DNA from 3 places in the Pseudoalteromonas sp. SR45-1 genome. Region 3 is predicted to be linked to each of the others. Evidence: predicted binding sites of a transcription regulator. Region 3 holds the regulator's gene; each other region holds the start of a gene.
The links. Region 3 encodes LexA, which represses DNA repair genes until DNA is damaged. Its sites were predicted from a motif close to TACTGTATNNNNATACAGTA; they were not measured.

Region 1 (3,286 bases), on a different contig from region 3:
TCCAAGTGTAGCTGCACTGTCTGCAGGTGCATCTGATATGAGTGGCTGGATTTTAATGGGCCTACCTGGTGCGATGTTTGTTACTGGTTTTAGTAGTACATGGATAGCAATTGGCTTGGTGATTGGTGCTTGGTTAAATTATCTGTTAGTTGCACCGAGATTACGTGTTTACACTGAAAAAGCAAATGACTCTATAACCATCCCAGACTACTTTTCAAATCGCTTCAATGATAAATCCAACCTATTACGTGTTGTATCAGCTGTGGTAATTATTGTTTTCTTTACTCTTTATACTTCATCTGGTGTTGTCGCTGGTGGTAAATTGTTTGAAAGCTCATTTGGTTTAACTTATGAAATGGGTTTATACATTACAACGGGCGTAGTTGTTTTATATACCTTGTTTGGTGGTTTTTTAGCTGTAAGCTTAACTGACTTTGTGCAAGGTTGTATTATGTTCATTGCACTTATTCTAGTACCAACGGTTGCATACTCTTTGCTTGAACAACCTTTAGAATCAACTTTACATAGCGTAAATCCAGATATGCTTAACTGGATTGGTGCAGGTTCTGCATTAGGTATTATTTCTGCAATGGCTTGGGGTTTAGGTTATTTTGGCCAACCACATATCATTGTTCGTTTTATGTCGGTACGTAGTGTTAAAGATATGCCTAAAGCACGCCGTATTGGTATGACATGGATGATTGTTGCTGCCATTGGTGCTGTTGGTACTGGTATATTTGGTGCAGCTTATACTTATGAGAACAACATTGTAGTTGAAGACCCTGAAACAATTTTCTTAATTCTTTCTGAGTTGCTGTTCCACCCACTTATTGCTGGCTTTTTACTTGCTGCAATTTTGGCTGCGATTATGAGTACTATCTCATCTCAATTATTGGTTAGTTCAAGTTCATTAACAGAAGATTTTTATAAAACATTCTTACGTAAAGATGCCAGTGATAAAGAGCTAGTTGCTGTTGGCCGTATTAGTGTTGCCGTAGTTGCTATGTTCGCTATTTATTTAGCTTACGACAGAGATAGCTCTATTTTAGACCTAGTAAGTAATGCGTGGGCTGGCTTTGGTGCTGCGTTTGGACCACTTGTATTGTTTAGCCTTTATTGGAAACGCATGAACTTTGCTGGTGCGTTAGCTGGTATGTTAGTAGGCGCATTTACTGTGCTAATTTGGATATATGGACCATTTACTATCAATGGTGAAAGCTTAAGTAGCTTTATGTACGAAATAGTACCGGGCTTTATTTTAGCGAGTATTGCAATTGTTGTTGTTAGCTTAGTAACAAAAGAGCCTGAGCAAAACATCACTGCTTTATTTGATGAAGTAGAAAAAGAGCTTTAATTAGCAATTACTATTTATTTTAAAATGAGTAGTAATTAATACCAATCCGCAATAATACTTAATCATTTTGCGGGGCTAAACGTGTTGCTACCGGCGTTAAAAAATTCTCATTTAGAACAACTAAATATCGAATTTTTGCCTAGCTATCAACACGTTTTTCCACCCTCAAAGAGATCACTTAATTAAGCGAATTGGTATAATAAAAAAGGGAGCAACTTAGTTGCTCCCTTTTTTATTTAGTTTGTCCCGTCCGAGGAGGGAGCATTCTATGAATTAACTTACTTTTTTATCGTTGTTATCTTCAATTGATGCAACGTTATCTGACTTTTTACTTTTTGCTGGCGCTTTGGTAACAGCTGGATCTTTGCCACCTTTTAATATGGTCATAAAATCATCTTTGCTTTTCGCTATTTCTAAAGCAAGTGATTCAATTTGTTGCTCACTAAGCGGTACGTCTACCTTTTCTAGCATCAGCTCAAGTGATTCTGCTATATCGAGCATCTTGTCATAAGCATCCGCTTCTTTTTTGGTAGTAAACGTCATACGCTCGACTCCGTTTCGTTCTACAACATATTTAACAACAACAGCCATGATTTCTCCTGCAAAATTGCTTGGCACCGTGGTTTTTAAAAAACCATTAGATTACTGTTTTTATGTACAGTAATGGTTTGTAAGTAAATTTGCAAGCGCGAAGTATTAATTTTTAGGTGTCTTAAATTTGACAAAAAACGGTAACTTTACTTTAGTTAAGCAATCACTTTGTTGTACCAGCTGCATTTTCAGGATTTCGGATCATAGTGATAATGCGTTTAGGTACACTTTAAGTGATGAATTTTACAGTTCCTTATTTATTGATTTCCTGAGCAATACTCAAAATTAAGAAAAGAAGAATAAGGGCAAGTTTAATGAAAACGTTAAAAAATTTACTCATCATAAGTTTATTATGTTTACTACCCGCGACTACCGCGTATGCACAATTATCAGAAGTAACTAAGCAAATGCCTCAAGCTGAGACAATTAGTATAAATAATGCTGATGCAGAGATGCTTGCTAAGTTACCTGGTATAGGTAAGAAAAAAGCGCAGGCAATTGTGGATTATCGTGAAGAAAATGGCGAATTTAAAAGCGTTAGTGATTTATCGCAAGTTAAAGGGATTGGCAAAAAACTTTTAGCTAAATTAGAGGGGAAACTTTCACTTTAATATTTCTAAAAAGTAATCAGGGTGCTAGGCGCCCTGATTAAATTGTTTTAGCGCATCGCTTAAGTGCTTTTTAGCAAAGTTAATTTCAATAGGTGTAGTTAATAGTGGATAGCACAATCCGCCAAGTATCAAAAATGGTATTAATATCCAACCTTTAAATACAGTGAATATTAAAAATAGTGGGCTAAGTAATAGCAACTTTATAATACGCAATAGAACTTTATCAGTTGGCGATAGCTGACTTAATGCAAGCGCAATTACGTCTTGACGCTGGCGTACTTTTAAATGCTTAAGCTGGTCTAATTGGCTTGAAAAAAATGTAAACATATCAAATCGACTTTTTAATTGATAAACGGGCAATAATTATAATAAATAGCGTTAGTGAGAAAATCCCAAATATCACTTCCATCCAAGCAGGCATGCTCATGCCAACAAACTGCCAATCTATATTTCCACAATCCCCGGTAGCTTGAAAAAAGCTAGGTATCCATTCATGTAGTGGCATAAATGATGGGAAATTTGGTTCAAACTCGCAGCTAAATGCAAAAGGGTCTGTGGTGGTTTGCATATCAATATGTTCGCGAGCAATTAAGTATCCCCAAACACTCGATATCCCCCAAATAACATACGCTATCATACGCACAGTTTTACTTTGTGGTTTACTCGAGCCTACAATCCCTGCGCCTAATAAACCCAATACTGCAGTGCGTTGATATATACACATTATGCA
Region 2 (3,286 bases), on a different contig from region 3:
AGCGCCTTACGAGAAAAAGTTGACTATGCACTATTACTCATCGATATAGATTACTTTAAGCAATACAATGATATCTATGGTCATGTGCAGGGGGATACGGTGTTAAACCTAGTAGCACAAACTATTACTAATAGTTTGCAAAGGCCAACCGATTTTGTTGCGCGTTATGGCGGCGAAGAGTTTGTAGTTGTTCTACCGCATACAAGCACTGAAGGTGCAATTTGTGTTGCTGATAAAATTAAACAAAATGTGGCCGATTTAGGAATATTACACAAATATTCAGAATATGATTTTGTGACTATTAGTATTGGCGGTGCAACCCTACAACCATACGTAAATAACAAAAACACGTTGCAGATCGCAGATGAAAAAATGTATGAGTCTAAAATGCAAGGGCGTAACAAAGTGTGTTTTTAAGTTTAGTTAGCTAATAAATCACTCTGCCACTTAAAAACACCTTTTAGGTGATAAATATTAAATAAGATTATTTATTACATGCTATGACATTTTTTGTACTTTTTATTGCTACCGCATGGGCAGTCATCATTTCTGCCTACTTTAATATCTTCAACAGGATATATAGTGCCATCTAAATAACGCCATTGAGTGTTTTCTTTAGTAAACTGCGATTTTTCATGAAGCTCACAAAATAAGTTTTGATAAAAATATTGGGCTTTAAATTCTACAGTTCCAGTATCGCCATCATGGCTTGAGTCAATTAAATCAAGATTTATAAATCGACAGCTGTTAGCAAAATCATTGATTTCTTTAACCGGATTCTCAGCTTGTTTTTCTTTTGCGTAGGTTTGATAAACATATTTTGCATTTTTAATAACATAAGCGCTGAATCGTGAGCGCATAAGTTGTTCAGGAGTGTCAGCTTGCTTTACAAATAAGTGGAGCGGCTCGCAGCAATCGGCATAATTGTGCCCACTGCTGCAAAAACATAATGTGGTATTGAATGAAGTCATAATAATAATACAGAATCTAAAACATTAGTTTAACAAGCTTATTGAGCGAGTGGTATCTCTGTGGTTTGAGCGTTTTTAGTAAAACAGTATAGTTTTGTATTCGTTTTACTTAAATCGAACGATAGATTTGTAAGTAGTTGGTTATTAACTATATCGGTCCAGGTAATTACCGCTGCAAAGTTTCCATTATGTAACGCAGAATTTAATACATACTCTAAATTTACTAGGTGCTTCTGTCTAATAACAAGTAATTTGCTTGTATCAATAGAGCATGAGTCAAGTAAAGCTTTGCTAGGTACATGATCTGGCGCAATTAGTAACGTCCATGCATTAGAGCTATTGTATTGGTGTAATACTTTTAAAAGCTCAAAGGTCGCTGAAATTTCATCTTCAATTTGGATCAAATTTACGCAATCGCTTTGCTCGTCTTGTTGGTAACTTTTAACTGTTCTTACGGTAATAGGCTGTAACATAGTTTCACTCACTGGGTTTTTATACAGTATTCATATACAGTAGTTTATACAGTGCTTTCGTGCAAGCATTTTATGCTATTTATTTGTACAGTTATTCAGCCTTTGATCATTGTTTTTTATTTTTAAATCTATAATTCTTTATTAATCAACTTGTTATAGGCTTGTTTTTGAGGGGGTTGTTTTAAAATAAATTTTTGAGTAGTGTTTTCATTTGTGGGTTTTATACTGTGTAGGAGTATCTTTGTAACTATATACAGTATTTTTCAACACTGTATACAGTACTTATTACTTAGTTAGTTTATGTGTTTTCACTGGTGCGAGGGATCATATGAGAAAACTGGAGTTGGTGGATTTGTTCGTACAAACTTGCTGCATAACATTGAGCATCTTTAAATCGCTTAGTTTCGATATGTTTGCGTATATCTGTAACCGCTGCAGTGGCAGGTGCGTACCCTTGGCTACTCGCTAAGCTAAACCACGCTACAGCATGAAATACACTTTGTGGCACGCCTTCACCTTTTACAAAAAATAAACCTAAATAAAACTGTGCTCTATGGTTTCCTGCCATTGCAGCAAGGCGCATCCATTTTGCAGCCAATGGAGCTTGATTATTTTTTAAATAATATAGGGCTTTATTAATAGTACTTTGCTCATCTTTTTTATTATCAATGGGCGCGGGGCTGCTTTCTGGTTGAGTAACAAAACCTAAAATGTTGTCTAGCTGTTGCTCTAAGTCTTGCTCACAAGGTGTTGTTTTAAGCATATTGGTTCATTTATTATTTTAACTACTTTAACAGTTTAGTATATAGCAAGGTAAAATGTCCTGTAAAAGATAATTTTTATGTTAAAATCTCGTCACTTTTTACTATCACAAGTTTATTATGTTTGAAGCCTTATTTAAACTCAGCGAAAATAACTCAACAGTTAAACGCGAATGCGTTGCTGGCCTAACTACCTTTATCACTATGGTATACATTGTATTTGTAAACCCGGCTATGCTTGCTGAGGCAGGGATGGACCAAGGGGCTGCATTTGTAGCTACCTGTATAGCAGCTGCGATAGGCTGTTTTATAATGGGTTTGTGGGCTAATTATCCATTAGCATTAGCGCCTGGCATGGGACTAAATGCCTTTTTTACGTATGGCGTCGTATTAGGAATGGGTTATACCTGGCAAGCCGCATTAGGGGCTGTTTTTATGTCGGGTTGTATATTTTTATTTTTAAGCTTATTTAAAGTCAGAGAATGGATTATTAATGCCATACCTCTGGTGCTCAAGCGAGCTATCGCAACAGGTATAGGTGCTTTTTTAGCCTTAATTGCCCTTAAAAATGCAGGTATTATTGTCTCAAGCCCAGCAACACTAGTGCAATTGGGCGACATTACTTCCCCAGGCCCATTATTAGCTATATTAAGCTTTTTTGTAATTGCAGCGCTTTTATACCGCGATTTTAAAAGCGGTGTACTTATTAGTATTTTATTAGTGACAGGCATTGCACTAAGTTTAGGGCTAGTTGAATATCACGGTGTTATGGCTATGCCACCATCAATAATGCCTACTTTTATGCAATTAGATTTTGCCGCCGCTTTTGATATATCAATGATGAGTGTTATTTTTGCATTCTTGTTTGTCGATCTTTTTGATACTTCGGGTACATTAGTTGCAGTCACTCAAAAAGCTGGTTTAGCTGATGAAAAAGGTAACATGCCTCGTTTAGGACGCGCACTAAGTGCTGACAGCTCAGCAACAATTGCAGGTGCGATGCTAGGCACGTCTACGACTACATCGTATATAGAATCGGTTGCTGGTGTTTCTGTTGGCGGACGTACTGGCTTAACGGCTG
Region 3 (3,286 bases):
GCCTCGGTAAGTACCTTCTTCGTTTATGTTCGTCCATGTTTCGTTTATAAAGCCGGGGTTCGCATCTTTTTTAACTGCAAAATCAGGTACCCACCAAGAGTGAATAACATCGTCAGAAGTCATTAAAAATCGTACTTTTTGATTTATTGGCAGTACAAGAGGCTTATCAACCTCAAGTAAGTAGTTAGGATTTTTATCTGCAAGATTCGCGATTTCATCTTGCGGGGTAGATAAAATAGAGTAGAACTCTACATCTTCGCCCATATATTCATAATGCCATTTCCATTGCGAACCCGTAATTTTAATAGTGAGATCAGCTTTGCTGGCATCTTCCATTGCAATTAGGGTTTTAGTGGCTGGTACTGCCATAGCAATTAAAATAACAAACGGAATTGCAGTCCAAAGTATTTCTACTTTAGTGCTTTCGTGAAATTGGGCAGGTACAGCCCCTTTAGATTTACGGTGATGAATAAGTGCCCAAAACATAATTGCGAACACTATCACCCCAATCACACAACATATTATAAATATGGTCATGTGCAGCTGATATACATTATTGCTTATATCGGTTACGCCTTTGCGCATATTGTATTGGCTGTTAGCCAAAACTGGGTGCGAAAAAACACATAATATAAGCCACAAGGTAGAGGTCAGTTTACCCATGTGACGGCTCCTTTGATGCTATTGCGAATGCAAAGCGAAGAGGCATACGGCTTAAACGCCAATTCGTTATTTTTATTTTTTTAGCCAATCTTATTTAATATTGATTGGTTTTGCTGCGCCAACAACGAGTTTGTGTATATTGTGTGTTCTCAAAACTAAAAAGCTGTGAGTTATTATTAGCTCAGCACATTAACAATTAGCTAAAAAACGAACAACAAGCAAGTTTTAGTATAAAAAACAATCAGGTGATATTGAATAATTAATAAAAAATCGGTAATCAACTGGGCAACAGGAAGTTCAAAATATGAGCAAAACAAAGGGGTTTAACGCATTCGGAGGGGGAAAATATAAGTGCAAAAAAGTTTACAGCTTAAATAGTCAGTGGGCTGTTTACGCCCTTTTTTTAGTACAAATTCTAAAACAAAAATGCGTACTAATTAGTACGCATTTATAAAACTGCTTGTTTAAAAGCTATTTTTAAAGTCACATCCAATCAGCGTTTCTTATAACGCCAACGGCTAAGCCTTCAATATTAAAAGACTCATTCTCAAGATCTACTTCAATAGAGTCAAAATCGTCGTTTTCAGCATGAAGTAATACTTTACGACCCGCTTTCTCAAGACGTTTTACAGTTACGTCTTCGTCTAGGCGAGCAACAACAACTTGTCCATTTTCAGCGGTTTGAGTACGATGTACAGCAAGTAAATCACCATCCATAATACCAATATCTTTCATGCTCATACCGTTAACGCGTAGTAAAAAATCTGCAGCCGGTTTAAACATTAATGGATCGATTTTGCAGTGACTTTCAACGTGCTCTTGCGCCAAAATAGGTGAACCAGCAGCAACACGCCCTATAAGCGGTAAACCTAATTGTTCTGGCTCTTCTTCTTCAATTAATTGAATACCACGGCTTGCACCTGGTTTCATTTTAATTGCGCCTTTTTTAGCAAGTGCTTTTAAATGTTCTTCAGCAGCATTGGCACTTTTAAAACCTAATGTTTGCGCTATTTCAGCACGTGTAGGAGGCATACCAGTGTCTTTAATAAAAACTTTAATTAGTTCGAGTATTTGAGCTTGGCGGTTCGTTAATGGTCGCATACAACTGGTTTTCCATACAGTACATTTAACTGTGAGTATATACAGTTAAATAAAAATCGCAAATTTAAATTAAGCCTTAAAATAGCTAAAGTAATTTCACTTGTGTACATTTCAAGGATATAACTAAAGCTAAGTTTATAAATGATTAAAAATGCAAAGGAGACATTATGAGTATTTGGTACCAGCCCATCACCTTAGAGCTGTGCAAGCAGTTAGAGCAAGGCGTTAATGGCCAAGGAACATTAATGAAAACTATGGGGATAGAAGTCACAGAAATTGGCGATGATTATTTGGTTGCCACAATGCCGGCAATTCCTGAGCATCATAACCCGATGGGGATGGTACACGGCGGTGCTAACGTTGTACTTGCCGAAACAGTTGCCAGCTATGCCGCTAACTTTGTTGTCGATTTTACTAAATTTTACTGTGTAGGGCAGGAGATTAGCGCAAGTCATTTAAAAGCATCTCGCAACGGCACTTTAACAGCCACGGCTAGAGCATTTCATATAGGTAAACGTAGTTCAGTATGGGAAATAAAAATTACAAATAGCCGCAATGAGCTGTGCTGCGTATCAAAAATGACCGCAGCAGTCGTAGAGCGAAGATAGTTACTTTTCGATTGGGTAAATGGTAATTTCCATACCCGCACCAATCGCAGATATACGCAATAATGTATCTGCATCTAAGGCTTGATTAAAGCACTTAGGAGAAGTCCCTGATTCAAAACCAATATCAAACGTTCTACGTGAACAGCTTAACCATTGCTTTAGCGCGTTACGCGAACACGATTCAATAAGCTCACATATATGGTTTATGGCTTTATCAGGTGTGCTCACCTCACCTGTAGCTTCAATACGCGCTAGTTGACGGTATTCGTCTTTGTCATAATGTAAAATCGTCGCGACTTTTTTCAAGTCCGCCACTAGCAAACTAATATCTTGCTTTGATTCAAGCTCAAGATCTACATTTAAAAATTGAATTTCCGACATCGTTTCGTATTTATCCTCTAATAATTTCATTGCAAACTTTAACGCAGTTTTACCGTTATACCAAATCAACTATGCTCTATTAACCACTTTATATGGATATTTCGCAGCTTTTAAGTATTTTTTAGCATTTAAAGCTGGCTGGATATAAAACATTCAGCTCAATTAAACAGATAAGTCATGTTAGGAATTTAAGTGTAATCTTTTTTATTTTTAAATGATTACAGTAAGCTATAGTTTAAACTGCGACAAAATGTCGCAGTAACTTATCCCATTGATGTAATAAACTAGCTTCTAAAAATAATAAGACTAAAACATGAATAAAAAAATATTTAAACATGCTCGCAAGTTACATAAATGGTTAGGATATTTATTAGCACTACAAATTTTAGCATGGTTACTAGGTGGTTTAATTATGAGTGCAATCCCTCTTGATAAAGTTCATGGGGAGCATCTTGCAACACGTACTCTTAATAACCCATTTACGCAGGCTGATTATGTTGCCTCCCTTGACGATATTGCCTCTCAGGTGGTTA

Region 1: a site for LexA is predicted at 1,998-2,017, ahead of H5089_RS16390 (YebG family protein). Genes of this name have one in related genera too.
Region 2: a site for LexA is predicted at 1,467-1,486, ahead of H5089_RS04240 (SulA-like leucine-rich domain-containing protein). Genes of this name have one in related genera too.

Annotation. Positions count from the first base shown of each region.
Region 1 is NZ_JACJDR010000017.1:73,788-77,073, forward strand. Features, by position in the region: gene putP (sodium/proline symporter PutP) at 1-1,354, shown strand, start outside; gene H5089_RS16390 (YebG family protein) at 1,628-1,945, opposite strand; gene H5089_RS16395 (helix-hairpin-helix domain-containing protein) at 2,260-2,556, shown strand; gene H5089_RS16400 (DUF6170 family protein) at 2,581-2,883, opposite strand; gene dsbB (disulfide bond formation protein DsbB) at 2,885-3,286, opposite strand, start outside.
Region 2 is NZ_JACJDR010000003.1:2,076-5,361, forward strand. Features, by position in the region: gene H5089_RS04230 (diguanylate cyclase) at 1-417, shown strand, start outside; gene H5089_RS04235 (YchJ family protein) at 492-971, opposite strand; gene H5089_RS04240 (SulA-like leucine-rich domain-containing protein) at 1,010-1,444, opposite strand; gene H5089_RS04245 (tetratricopeptide repeat protein) at 1,743-2,207, opposite strand; gene H5089_RS04250 (NCS2 family permease) at 2,326-3,286, shown strand, end outside.
Region 3 is NZ_JACJDR010000025.1:35,720-39,005, forward strand. Features, by position in the region: gene coxB (cytochrome c oxidase subunit II) at 1-663, opposite strand, end outside; gene lexA (transcriptional repressor LexA) at 1,147-1,764, opposite strand; gene H5089_RS19165 (PaaI family thioesterase) at 1,932-2,372, shown strand; gene H5089_RS19170 (hypothetical protein) at 2,373-2,753, opposite strand; gene H5089_RS19175 (hypothetical protein) at 3,067-3,286, shown strand, end outside.